Azospirillum sp. TSH100: one gene and its partner. The protein of the gene in region 1 interacts with the protein of each later gene in a pairwise test. Links are inferred from orthologs where the notes say so. Each region holds a gene or a part of one and is shown on either strand. Other genes may lie near its edges.

Region 1 (5,722 bases):
AGGTCCTGTCGGAGTTCGGCGTCGTCTTTCTGCTGTTCGCCATCGGGCTGGAACTGCCGGTCTCGCGCCTGCGCGCGATGAGGCATTACATCTTCGGGCTGGGGCTGATGCAGGTCGGGCTGACCAGTGCGGCCATCGGCCTCGCCGCATGGTGGCTCGGCCTGTCGCCGGAAGCGGCGCTGATCGTCGGCGGCATGCTGGCCTTCTCCTCCACCGCCACGGTGCTGAAGCTGCTGGTCGAGCGCGGGGAGACGGTCGCACGTTTCGGCCGGATTTCCGTCGCGGTTCTGATCTTCCAGGATCTGGCGGTGGTACCGTTGCTGACCCTGCTGCCGCTGCTGGCCGATCCCGACGCCAGCATTCCGCTGGCGCTGACGCTCGCCGCGGTGAAGGCGGTGGCGGCGATCCTGGGCATCATGCTGCTCGGCCGCTTCGTCGTGCGGCCGGCTTACCGCTTCATCGCGTCCGCCGGCAATCCCGAGCTGTTCACCGCCACCAACCTGTTCGTCGTCCTGGCTGTCGGCTGGCTGACGGCCGAGGCTGGCATGTCGATGGCGCTGGGTGCCTTTCTGGCCGGCATGCTACTGGCCGATACCGCCTATCGCCATCAGGTAGAGGCCGACATCGAGCCTTTCCGCGGCCTGCTGCTCGGCCTGTTCTTCATGACGGTCGGTATGTCGCTCGACCTGCCAGCAATGGCGGCGGAAGCCCGGACCATCGCGGCACTGACAGCTGCGCTTCTGGTCGGCAAAAGCCTGTTGCTGTTCCTGCTCTGCCGGCTGTCAGGATTGGGGTTTGCGACCTCGCTACGCATCGGACTGCTGCTGTCTCAGGGCGGCGAGTTCGCCTTCGTCCTGATCGGCAAGGCGGTCGGGCTGTCGGTGCTGGACGGCCACACCGGCCTGCTGCTGTCCTCGTCGGTGGCGCTCAGCATGGCGGTGACGCCGGCCATCGGCGCGCTCGCGCAACGTACTGCGCAACTGATCGAAGCGCGGATGGGCGCCGAGGCCTTCGGCATCGAGACAAGCGATTTGAAGAGCCATGTGCTGATCTGCGGCTATGGCCGTGTCGGCAAGGCAGTCGCCAAGCTGCTGACCGAGCACAACATCGCCTATGTGGCCCTGGATTTGGAGCCACGGCGCATCGCCGCGGCCCGCCATGACGGGCTTCCGGTCTATTACGGCGACGCCAGCCAGGGCACGGTGCTGCGTGCCGCCGGGATCGAACGGGCGCGGGCCGCCGTCATCACGCTGAACCGGCCGGACGCCGCCCACAGGGCCGTCGAGGCGATCCATGCGACGGCGCCGACGCTGCCGATCATCGCCCGAGCCCATGATCTGGGGCAAAGCGCCGCCCTGGCGAGTGCCGGCGCCAGCGCCATAGTGCCGGAAACCATGGAGGCCAGCCTGCAACTGGCCGGCCTTGTCCTGCGCAGCGCCGGGGTCGAGGCCGCGGCGGTGGACCTCAGCCTGAAGGCCCACCGCGACGGCAACTACCGGACGCTCGCTGACCAGCAATCGTCAAACTGACGAGGATCAGCGGGCGAACACCCGCGCCCGGTCGATGTGAATGGCGCAGCGGTCACCGGCGGCGATGCCGAGCGTGGCGAGGCGTTCGCGATCCATCTCGGCCTCCAGGGTCAGGCCGGCGAGGTCGATGTCGATCCGAGCGTCCGGCCCGACGACATGGATGCCGGAGATGCGTGCCGGACCGGCCGAGGCCGGGGTCACGCCGAGGTCGTGCGGCCTGACATAGGCGACCGCCGGCCCCTGCACGCCGCCCTGGGTCGGGATCGCCAGGGCGCCGTCGCCGACGCGGGCGATGCCCCCCTCCACCGTGCAGTCGAAACGGTTCACCTGACCTAGGAATTCATAGACGAAGGCGGAGGCCGGATGGTCGTAGACCTCAGCCGGGGTGCCGATCTGCTCGATCCGCCCCTGGTTCATCACCACGACGCGGTCGGCCAGTTCCAGCGCCTCCTCCTGGTCGTGGGTGACGAAGACCGAGGTGATGTGGATGTCGTCATGCAGCTTGCGCAGCCAGCGCCGCAGCTCCTTGCGGACCTTGGCGTCGAGCGCGCCGAAGGGCTCGTCTAGCAGAAGCACCTTCGGCTCGATCGCCAGGGCGCGGGCCAGCGCCACGCGCTGCCTCTGGCCGCCCGACAACTGCGCCGGATAGCGGCCGGCGAAGGGCGAGAGCTGCACCAGTTCGAGCAGCTCGGTCACCCGCCGCTTGATCTCAGCGGCGCCGGGACGCTCGCCGCGCGGCCGAACCTTCAGGCCGAAGGCGACGTTGTCGAACACCGTCATGTGGCGGAACAGGGCGTAATGCTGGAAGACGAAGCCGACCTGCCGGTCGCGCGGCTTCAGCCCCAGCGCCTCCTCCCCATTCAACAGCAGGCCGCCGCCATCGGGGCTTTCCAGCCCGGCCATAATTCGCAGCAGCGTGGTCTTGCCCGAGCCGGAGGGGCCGAGCAGGGCCAGAAGCTCCCCCGACTTCACCTCCAGATCGACGGAATCGAGGGCGGTGAAATCGTTGAAGCGCTTGGTGATGCCTGAAACCTGGATCGCCATTGGTCCCGTTTTCCTCTCCAGAGCCCGGCGATCAGTGCCGGGACGCCGCCAGCTCGTCCCCGAAGCGCCACTCCAGCGCGGTCTTCACGACCAGCGTGACCAGGGCCAGCATGGCCAGGAGCGAGGCGACCGCGAAGGCGGCGACGAAATTGTATTCGTTGTAGAGAATCTCGACATGCAGCGGCATCGTGTTGGTCTCGCCCCGGATATGGCCGGAGACGACCGACACGGCGCCGAACTCGCCCATCGCGCGGGCATTGCACAGCAGCACGCCGTAGAGCAGGCCCCATTTGATGTTGGGAATGGTGACCCGCCAGAAGGTCTGCCAGCCGGACGCGCCCAGCACCAACGCCGCCTCCTCCTCGTCGGAGCCCTGTTCCTGCATCAGCGGGATCAGCTCGCGCGCCACGAAGGGAAAGGTGACGAAGATGGTGGCGAGCACCAGACCCGGCACCGCGAAGATGATCTGCACGCCCATGTCGCGCAGGTATGTGCCGAACAATCCGTTCATGCCGAACAGCAGCACGTAGATCAGGCCGGAGATCACCGGCGACACCGAGAACGGCAGGTCGATCAGCGTGATGAGCAGGTTCTTGCCGCGGAAATCGAACTTGGCGACGCACCAGGAGGCGGCGACGCCGAACAGCAGGTTGGCCGGCACCGAAATGGCGGCGACGATCAGCGTCAGCTCGATCGCGGCCACCGCGTCGGGTTCGGTCAGCGCCGCCCAATAGGCGCCGAAGCCGCGGCGCAGCGCCTCGGCGAACACCGCCACCAGGGGGAGAAGCAGGAACAGCGCCAGGAACAGCAGGGCTCCACCGATCAGGAGGATGCGCACCCAGGCCGGTTCGGTCAGGGCCGACCGGGTCGGCGCAACCGCGACGGAGGCCGAGGCGGTCAAGCTGGTATCAGCGGGCATGGCGCGACCTCATCCACTGCTGAAGGAGGTTGAGGATGAGGAGCATGACGAAGGACACCGCCAGCATGGCCGTGCCGACCGCGGCAGCGCCGGCATAGTCGTACTGTTCCAGCTTGATGACGATCAGCAGCGGCAGGATCTCCGTCAGGCCGGGCATGTTGCCGGCGATGAAGATGACAGAGCCGTATTCGCCGACGCCGCGGGCGAAGGACAGGGCAAAGCCGGTGACCAAGGCCGGCAGGATCGCCGGCAGGATGACGCTGCCGAAGGTCTGGAGACGCGAGGCGCCCAGCGATGCAGCGGCCTCCTCCTCCTCGCGCGGCAGATCCTGAAGAATCGGCTGCACGGTGCGGACGACGAAGGGGAGGCCGATGAAGGTCAGCGCGATGGCGATGCCGAGCGGCGTGAAGGCGACCTTTATGCCGAACAGCTCGCCCAGCGGCTTGCCGAGCCAGCCGTTGGGTGCATAGAGCGCGCTGAGCGCGATGCCGGCCACCGCGGTGGGCAGGGCGAAGGGCAGATCGACCAGCGCATCGACCAGCCGCTTGCCGGGAAAGTCGTAGCGGACCAGCACCCAAGCGACCAGGAAGCCGAACAGCGCGTTGGTCAGCGCGGCGGCGAAGGACAGCCCGAAGCTGACCTCGAAGGCGGCGAGCACCCGGGGCGTCGTCACCGCCGACCAGAAACCGCTCCAGCCGAGGCCGCTGGACCTGACGATCAGGGCCGCCAGCGGGATCAGCACGATGCAGCCGAGATAGCTGAGCGTGAAGCCCAGCGTCAGCCCGAAGCCGGGGAGGACGCTGGGCTTCCGGAAGAGGGGAACGGAGGCGCGGACCGTCACCGCGCCCCCCTTTCCTGCCAGAGCGCTGTCGCTGTCGGCAGCGGCGACCATGGGTCAACGCCCCTTCTGGAAGATCTGGTCGAAGACACCACCGTCCGAGAAGTGCTTCTCCTGTGCGGCACGCCAGCCCCCGAATTGGTCGATGGTGACCAGCTTAACATCGGCGAAGCGTCCCGCATACTGGCTCGCCAGTTCCGGATTGCGCGGGCGGTAGAAGTTCTTGGCGGCGATCTCCTGTCCTTCGCGGGTGTAGAGGAACTGGAGATAAGCCTCCGCCACCTTGCGGGTTCCCTTGCGGTCGACGACCTTGTCGACGACGGCGACCGGCGGTTCGGCCAGGATCGACAGGCTGGGCGTCACGATCTCGAACTTGTCGGCGCCGAATTCCTGCAGCGACAGGTAGGCCTCGTTCTCCCAGGCCAGCAGGACGTCGCCGATCCCGCGCTGGGTGAAGGTCACGGTGGCGCCGCGGGCGCCGCTGTCGAGAACCGGGACGTTCTTCAACAGCTGCGACACGAATTCCTTGGCCTTGGTCTCGTCGCCGCCGTTGGCCTGCTGGGCATAGGCCCAGGCGGCCAGATAGTTCCAGCGGGCGCCGCCCGAGGTCTTCGGGTTCGGGGTGATGACCTCAACGCCCGGCTTCACCAGATCGTTCCAGTCCTTGATCCCCTTCGGATTGCCCTTCTTCACCAGAAACACGATGGTGGAGGTGTAGGGCGAGCTGTTGTTCGGCAGGCGGCCCTGCCAGTCCTTCGGCAGTAGGCCGGCATCGGCAATGGCGTCGATGTCATAGCCCAGCGCCAGGGTCACGATGTCGGCATCCAGCCCGTCGATCACCGATCGCGCCTGCTTGCCGGAGCCGCCGTGCGACTGGCGCACAGTCAGGGCACGGCCGGTTTCGGATTCCCACTTCTTGGCAAACGCCTTGTTGAACTCAACATAGAATTCCCGGGTGGGGTCGTAGGACACGTTCAACAGCGCGTCCTTGGAATCGGCGGCGGCCACGCCCAGCCAGGCCAGCGTCAGGCCGGCGGCGAGAAGGGTCAGGCGACGAAGCGACATGTCAGGGGTCTCCTTCGGTGGCTCCTGAATTGCACGGATTTTTTTCGTGATACCCGCGCCAACTTTTCTATTTCTTGTGTAGAGTTTGCCCATTGGCGGTGCGCTTGGGAAGTGGTTTTTTCGCCGATTACCGCGAGAATTTCGCAAAAGCCGATCAACCCATTGGTCGTAAAGCGGAAAATGTTCTCTGAATGCCGGCGCTCCCTATGACCAGGTGTATGTCGCCGAGCTTGGGCCGAAGGGGGGAGCCTGATCGGAGCCGGCAACTTTACCGGCTTCGCTCTGTTGATTACCGACAGATCGACACTGTCAGGAGCGAACGCAATG
Region 2 (7,685 bases), on another replicon or contig:
AGCGCCGCCTCCGGCGGGATGCGCGCCAGCCGCTGGAGAGCGGCCAGCAGAGTGGCGATCTGCTGGCGCTCGGCGTCGAGCCCGGCGGAGCGTTCGCGCTCCTCCGCCTCCAGGGCTGCGAGCGAGTCTTCCAGCTGGTCGAGCGTCTGTTCCTGCCCGCGCGCCTGATCGGCCAGCGCGATCAACCGGCCGCGCAGGGTGTCGAGTTCGCTCTGGAGCGCCTGGGACTGGCGTTCCAGCTGCTGCTGGCGCTGCTTGCCGGTCTGAAGCTGCTGCTCGACGCGCTTCAGCGTGTCCTTGGGGGCTTCGGATTGAGCATTCGCCGGCTGGGCGAGGATCAGGCCGGCGATGACGACGAAGCCGGCGAGCAATCCCTCTCCCGCCCCGTATACCCTCTCCCCCCGGGGAGAGGGCTGGGTGAGGGGGATGCGCTGCGTGACGCTGGCCGAAAAGCCGAGCTACGCCCCCCTCCCCTTGCACCTCCACGCCACGCGCCCCCCTCACCCCGACCCTCTCCCCGGGGGGGAGAGGGGGACAATGAGGTGAAAGGGACGGGCGCCATCCGTTACTCCGCCGCTGCGCGGGCGGCGGTGCGGACCAGCAGGTTGCGGCCGGTCATCTCGGCCGGCTTGGGCAAGCCCAGCAGGTCCAGCAGCGTCGGGGCGATGTCGGCCAGGCGGCCGCTGTCGATGCGGGCGCCGGCCGGGCCGTTGACCAACACCAGCGGAACCTTGTCCAGCGTGTGGGCGGTGTGCGGGCCGCCGGTCTCCGGGTCCTTCATCAGCTCGCAGTTGCCGTGATCGGCGGTGATCAGCATGGTGCCGCCGGCGCGGCGCACCGCGGCCTCCACCTGACCGATGCTGCTGTCGACCGCCTGCACCGCCTTGATGGCGGCGTCCAGCATCCCGCTGTGGCCGACCATGTCGGGATTGGCGAAGTTGACGACGATCAAGTCGTACTTGCCGGAATCGATGGCGCCGACCAGCTTGTCGGTCACCTCCGAAGCCGACATCTCCGGCTGGAGGTCGTAGGTGGCGACCTTCGGCGACGGCACCAGGATGCGGTCCTCGCCCTCATAGACCCGCTCCTCGCCGCCGTTGAAGAAGAAGGTCACGTGCGGATACTTCTCCGTCTCGGCAATGCGCAGCTGCTTCATTCCGGCCTCGGAAACCACCTCGCCAAGCACCTTGGTCAGGGATTTCGGCGGAAAGATGGTGGTCATCAGCTTCGCCAGCGCCGACGAATATTCGACCATGCCGACCACGGCGGCCAGCTTCGGCGCCCCATCGACAGGGAAGCCGTCGAAAGCCGGCTCGACATAGGCGGCCAGGATCTCGCGGGCGCGGTCGGCGCGGAAATTCGCCATCAGGATGGCGTCGCCGTCCTTCATGCCGGCATAGTCGCCGATCACCGTCGGCAGGATGAACTCGTCATGCTTGTCGGCGGCATAGCTCTGCTCGATCGCCTGGATCGGGTCGGCGGCGCGCTCGCCCTCCGCCTTGGTCATCGCGGCATAGGCCTTGGCGACACGGTCCCAGCGCTTGTCGCGATCCATGGCGTAATAGCGGCCGATGACGGTGGCGACCTCGACACCCGGCAGCTCGAACACGTCGGCCATGAACTCGGCGACCTGGTCCTTGGCGCTCTGCGGCGGCACGTCGCGTCCGTCGGTGAAGGCATGGACCGCCACCGGCACGCCCTCGCGCGACAGCACGCCGGCAAGGGCCGCGATGTGGTCCTGGTGCGAGTGGACACCGCCGGGCGACAGCAGCCCCATCAGATGGACGCGCCCGCCGGTCTTGTGCATCGCCTTGACCAGATCGTTCAGCGCGGCGTTGCGCTCAAGCTCGCCCTCGACGATGGCGTGGTCGATCATCACGAGGTCCTGCATGACGACCCGGCCGGCGCCGAGATTCATGTGGCCGACCTCGGAATTGCCCATCTGGCCCTTCGGCAGGCCGACCTCCTCCTCGCTGGCGTCGAGGAAAGCCGTCGGTTCGGCCGACCACAGGCGATCCCAGTTCGGGGTCTCGCCCAGCGCAATCGCGTTGTCGGACCGCTCCTCGCGATAGCCCCAGCCGTCCAGGATACAGAGGACGACAGGGCGGGGTCGGTTGGTCTCGGTCATCGCGCTTACCTTTCTCGAAAGGTTGTGGTCTCGGAGTTTCGTGTTTTCAGCTCCGGCGCTTTTCCGCGCGCCGGGTTTGTTCGACGCTTGGAATCAGGACCTGTGATAGGGGTGGCCGGCAAGAATTTGTTGGGCGCGATAGAGTTGCTCCGCAAGCATGCCGCGCACCAGCATGTGGGGCCAGGTCATCGGCCCGAAGGCGAGCAGGAAGTCGGCCCGCGCCCGCACCGCGTCGCCATGCCCGTCGGCCCCGCCGATCAGGAAGGCGAGGTCACCGGCGCCACGGTCGCGCCAGTCGCCAATCTTGGCGGCGAAGGCCTCGCTGGGCAGCGCCTTGCCGCGTTCGTCCAGCGCCACGACGATGGCGCCGGCCGGCACGGCGGCGAGCAACAGCTCCGCCTCCTGCCGTTTCAATTCGTCGGAGGAGAGGCGTTTCTTCACCTCGACCTCCTTCAGCGTGAAGGGCCAGCTGAGCCGTCCGACATACTCGTCGAACAGGTCGCGGGTCGGTCCGCCCCGCGACCGCCCAACGGCGGCGAGCCACAGACGCATGATGCGGCCCTCCGCCCCGTTTCCGCTCTCGTTTCCGTCCTCGGCCCGTCAGGCGCTCAGCCGCGCCGTGCCCGACGGCGTCGGCAGCTCCAGACCCCACATCTTCTCGATGTTGTAGAAGGTCCGGACTTCCGGCTTGAACAGGTGGACGATCACGTCGCCGGCATCGACCAGCACCCAGTCGCACTGGGTCATGCCTTCCATCTCGACGCCGCGGACGCCGGCCTGCTTCAGCTTTTCGGCCAGCTTCATGGCCATGGCGGCGATGTGCCGCGTGTTGCGGCCCGACGCCACGATCATGTAATCGGCGAAGGTGGTTTTCCCGGCGAGATCGATGACGGTCACGTCATCCGCCTGGTCGGCGTCGAGCGACGCCTGGATGAGCGCCTTCAGGTCCTGCGGTTCCAGGATCTGGGGAACGGCGGCTGGCCGCGGAGCGGTCGCGGCCGTTTCGGTGTGCGTGGTGATGGCTCCAACCTCTTGCAACGGTTTCACGACCCGGCGGCCCGTGCCTGCCGGATCGCCGTCGCCGAGGCCGGGTGCAAGGGGTTGCGTAAGAACGCCCAGGCCGGCCGCCTGCGGCGCGCCAGCCCTTTTACCCCAGACACCGACACCCGCCGACGGATGTAACGCTGGGCAGCCTTGCCGCTCAACGCTCCAAGAGAATAGGTGGGGCGGGCGAAAACCGCAACGGCCACCGAGTCGAAGATTCGAGTCCAGTGCTTCCAGCGCGGAATTTGCCGCAGATTGTCCGCCCCCATCAGCCAGACGAAGCGGGTTTTGGGGAAGCGGCGCTGCAGCTTGGCCAGCGTATCGGCGGTGAAGCGGGTGCCGAGCGCCGTCTCGATCGCCGTCACCTCGATGCGGGGATGGGCGGCGACGGCCCGCGCCTCCGCCAGCCGCTCGGGCAGCGCGGCCATGCCGGAGGTCGACTTCAGCGGGTTCTGCGGGCTGACCATCCACCAGACGCGGTCGAGGCCGAGCGTCTTCAACGCGAACAGGCTGATGTGCCGGTGCCCGGCATGGGCCGGATTGAACGACCCGCCGAGAATGCCGACGGTGAGCCCGGCATAGAGCGGACCGGAATAGAGGTGGGGAGCGCGATCCGTCCCGGCACTCTTCCCCTCTCCCCCCGGGGGGGAGAGGGTTCCGGCAGGGCGGAAGAGGGCTTCTTCCTTAAGGCCGCGTCTGGCCATCGCCACGCACGACATACTTGTAGCTGGTCAGCTGCTCGGCCCCCACCGGGCCGCGGGCGTGGAATTTGTCGGTGGAGATGCCGATCTCCGCCCCCATGCCGAACTCGCCGCCGTCGGCGAACTGGGTCGAGGCGTTCCACAGCACGATGCCGCTGTCCACCCGCGACAGGAAGCGCTCCGCCACCGCCGGATCCTCGGTCAGGATCGATTCGGTGTGATGGGAGCTGTGGGTATTGATGTGGTCGATTGCCGCATCCACCCCGTCCACCACGCCGCAGGCGATGATGGCATCGAGATACTCGGTGTCCCAATCCTCCGGCGCCACCGCCGTCACGCGCGGATCGACCGCCCGGGCCGCCGCGTCGCCGCGCACGGCGCAGCCGGCCTCCAGCAAATCCTTCACCAGAAGCGGCAACGCCTTGTCGGCAATGGCGCGGTCGACCAGCAGCGTCTCGGCGGCGCCGCAGATCGAGGTGCGGCGCATCTTGGCGTTCAGCACCACCTTGCGCGCCGTCTCCAGGTCGGCGGCGGCATCGACATAGACGTGGCAGTTGCCGTCCAGATGCTTGATGACCGGCACCCGGCTCTCGTCGGCGATGCGCTGGATCAGCGACTTGCCGCCGCGCGGGATGATGACGTCGATGTACTCGCGCATCGTCAGCATGTGGCCGACGGCGGCGCGGTCGGTGGTCGGCACCAGCTGGATCGCCGCCTCCGGCAGGCCGGCCTCACGCAGGCCCTGGGCCAGACAGGCGGCGATGGCGCGGGACGAGCGGATGCTCTCCGACCCGCCGCGCAGGATGGCGGCGTTGCCCGACTTCAGGCAGATGCCGCCGGCGTCCGCCGTCACGTTGGGCCGGCTTTCATAGATGATGCCGACGACGCCCAGCGGCACGCGGACGCGCTGGATGCGCAGACCGTTGGGCCGCGTCCAATCCGCCAGAACGCCGCCGATGGGATCGGGGAAGTCGGCGATGTCCTCCAGGCCCTTGGCCATCGCCTCGATGCGCTTATCGTCCAGCATCAGCCGTTCGCGCATGGGGCCGGACAGGTCGCGGGCATTCGCCATGTCCTCGGCGTTGGCAGCCTTGATCTCGGCGGCACGGGCGCGGATGGCCGCCGCCGCCGCCCTCAGCGCCCGGTCCTTCGACGGTCCTGGCACGGTCGCCAGCGCGGCCGCGGCGGCGCGGGCGGCGCGGCCGAGGGCGATCATCTGGTCGTGCAGGGCGTCGGTGGTGTCGAGCAGGGCGGACATGGAGGTCTCCGGACACTCTATCCGTTGAAGGGACGACGACCTTAACGAATTGTTCGGGGTTGCGAAAGCCGCGCGGTTGTGGGACTTCGGCGTTGCGGTATGGGCGGGCGTGTGCAAAACGCAACGCGCCCCCGCAATGCCGGGACAGGTTTCGGGTAGGGTGACATGCTGACGCTGCTGCTGATCGTCTCCGCCTTCTTTGCCGGTGTGCTGAACGCCGTGGCCGGGGGCGGCAGCTTTCTGACCTTCCCCGCCCTGATCCTGGCCGGCGTGCCGCCGCTGAACGCCAACGCCACCAGCACCGTCGCGGTGTCGCCGGGTGCGCTGGCAAGCGCCTACGGCTACCGGCGGGAACTCGGCCGCATCCGCGACATCCACCTGCCCTCCTTCCTCGGCATCAGCCTCGTCGGTGGGCTGCTGGGCGCGCTTCTGCTGCTGTGGACGCCGCAGCGGACCTTCGAGGTCATCGTTCCCTGGCTGCTGCTGTTCGCGACGCTGCTGTTCGCCGTCGGCCCGACGGCGTCGGCCTGGATCCGCCGCAACTTCACCATCGGCCACGGGACCGTGCTGGCCGTGCAGTTCCTGATCGCGGTCTATGGCGGCTATTTCGGCGGCGGCATCGGCATCCTGATCCTGGCGACGCTGGGCGTCTTCGGCCTGACCGACCTGCATGCGATGAACGGTCTGAAGTCGCTGGTCTCCGGCTGCCTGAACGCGGTGGCGGTGGCGGCCTTCGTCGCCGGCGGGGCGGTCTACTGGACAGAAGCGCTGATCATGCTGGTCGCGGCCATGGCCGGCGGCTATGCCGGCGCCTCGGTCGCCCGCCACATCCCGCCGCCGGTCCTGCGCAAGCTGGTGATCCTGGTGGGGGCCGGCATGACCGTCTATTTCTTCGTCACGAAAGCCTGATTCCCAACGGAGCCCCCGGCATGTCCGCCCTCATCGACCGCAACACCCTGCCCTACCGCCCCTGCGTCGGGATCATGCTGCTGAACGACCGCGGCGAGGTGTTCGTCGCCAAGCGCTGCGGGTCGGAAGCCGACTGGCAGATGCCCCAAGGCGGCATCGACGAGGGCGAGGATGCCCGCAGCGCCGCCTTCCGCGAGTTGGGGGAGGAAATCGGCACGGCGAAGGCGGAGTTCATCGCCATGACCGCCGCCCCCCACCGCTACGACCTGCCCGACGATTTGCTGGGCAAGGTGTGGAAAGGCCGCTGGCGCGGACAGGAGCAGATGTGGATGCTGGCCCGCTTCACCGGCACCGAATCCGACATCCGGCTCGACACCGAGCATCCGGAATTCGATGCCTGGAAATGGATCGACGCCGAGGAGCTGCCGGGCCTGATCGTCGCCTTCAAGCGTCCGGTCTATGAATCCGTCCTGGCCGAATTCCGCCCGCTGATCGCGCCGTCGAAGGGCTGACCGCTCCTGCCGGGCACCGGCCATTCCGCCATGTCCCATTTTTGATTGCGGTTATCCCCAACTTACGGCCGCCCCTTCTCCGTCCGAAGCTTGCGGCTTAACGAATCCTTGAGACGCAATCTGGCAACGTCGCTGCTGCAACCGCAATGCGCAAGAATGTGCCTGCCGTAGACGGAGGGGTGGCGTGTCGCTGATCAAATGGACGGAGGAGGATGACGGCCGGCTCCGTCTGGGCCTGCCGAGCGACCTCGATTTGCCCATGGCGCAACCTCTGCTGGACAGCCTGCGCGCCGCCTTCAAGGCGTCGGTCGACGTCACCGTCCAGGCGGAGGCGGTGGAGCGCATCAGTGCAGCCTGCATCCAGGCGCTGGTCGTCGCCGCCCGCGATGCGGCCGACCGCGGGGCCGCCTTTGCCGTCGCCGCCCCGTCCGTAGTCCTGTCCGAAGCGTGCGAGGATCTGGGACTCGCCGCCTGGCTGAAGCAATGGAGCCGAGCGTGAAGAAGAAAGTGATGACGGTGGATGACTCGCGCACCATGCGCGACATGGTGTCCTTCACCCTGCGCGGCGCCGGCTATGACGTGGTGGAGGCCGCCGACGGCCAGCAGGCGATGAGCGCCATCGCCGTCACCAAGGTGGATCTGGTCATCACCGACCTGAACATGCCGGTGATGGACGGGCTGACCCTGATCCGCAGGCTGCGCGCCATTCCAGCCCACCGCACCCTGCCGATCCTGATGCTGACCACCGAGGCGGACGAGAGCAAGAAGGCCGAGGGCCGCGCCGCCGGCGCCACCGGCTGGATCGTGAAGCCCTTCAACCCCGACAAGCTGGTGTCGGTGGTGCAGAAGGTCTGCGGCTGACCGCAAGCCGTCAGGGTTAAGGAGGGCGACAGCCGTGGACGATCTCAGCCGCTTCAAGCAGACCTACTTCGACGAGAGCGCCGAACTCCTGGCCGTCGCCGAGACCGGGCTGCTGCGCCTCGCCCCCGGCGAAATCGACATGGACGAGGTCAACGCGATCTTCCGCGCCGTCCATTCGATCAAGGGCGGCGGCGGCGCCTTCGGCTTCAACGACCTCGTCGCCTTCGCGCACGAGTTCGAAACGGTGATGGACGGCGTGCGCAACGCCGAAA

What was found. Proteins that work in one complex are often made in the same cells at the same time.
Region 2: the proteins of E6C72_RS13115 (region 1) and E6C72_RS01670 interact in binary tests that used the Escherichia coli proteins (3 or more experiments, as listed by UniProt). The link is inferred for Azospirillum sp. TSH100 from one-to-one orthologs.

What each region holds. Positions count from the first base shown.
Region 1 is NZ_CP039635.1:82,589-88,310, forward strand. Bases 555-3,345 are described here. They hold E6C72_RS13115 (sulfate/molybdate ABC transporter ATP-binding protein), read right to left. Parts: upstream 2,574-3,345; coding sequence 1,536-2,573; downstream 555-1,535. Other genes in these bases: cysW (sulfate ABC transporter permease subunit CysW), read right to left, coding at 2,605-3,345. Also shown: more of cysW, read right to left, coding at 3,346-3,492; sulfate ABC transporter permease subunit CysT, read right to left, coding at 3,482-4,384; E6C72_RS13130 (sulfate ABC transporter substrate-binding protein), read right to left, coding at 4,388-5,395; E6C72_RS31770 (hypothetical protein), read left to right, coding at 5,720-5,722. UniProt on the Escherichia coli protein: Part of the ABC transporter complex CysAWTP involved in sulfate/thiosulfate import. Responsible for energy coupling to the transport system.
Region 2 is NZ_CP039634.1:329,071-336,755, forward strand. The notes cover bases 2,995-5,970. They hold E6C72_RS01670 (glutamate-5-semialdehyde dehydrogenase), read right to left. Parts: upstream 5,132-5,970; coding sequence 3,857-5,131; downstream 2,995-3,856. Other genes in these bases: rsfS (ribosome silencing factor), read right to left, coding at 2,995-3,175; E6C72_RS01665 (nicotinate-nucleotide adenylyltransferase), read right to left, coding at 3,172-3,876; E6C72_RS01675 (sulfite exporter TauE/SafE family protein), read left to right, coding at 5,297-5,970. Also shown: E6C72_RS01645 (murein hydrolase activator EnvC), read right to left, coding at 1-371; gpmI (2,3-bisphosphoglycerate-independent phosphoglycerate mutase), read right to left, coding at 566-2,128; 23S rRNA (pseudouridine(1915)-N(3))-methyltransferase RlmH, read right to left, coding at 2,222-2,680; more of rsfS, read right to left, coding at 2,729-2,994; more of E6C72_RS01675, read left to right, coding at 5,971-6,040; E6C72_RS01680 (RNA pyrophosphohydrolase), read left to right, coding at 6,061-6,552; E6C72_RS01685 (STAS domain-containing protein), read left to right, coding at 6,737-7,051; E6C72_RS01690 (response regulator), read left to right, coding at 7,036-7,413; E6C72_RS01695 (chemotaxis protein CheA), read left to right, coding at 7,448-7,685. UniProt on the Escherichia coli protein: Catalyzes the NADPH-dependent reduction of L-glutamate 5-phosphate into L-glutamate 5-semialdehyde and phosphate. The product spontaneously undergoes cyclization to form 1-pyrroline-5-carboxylate.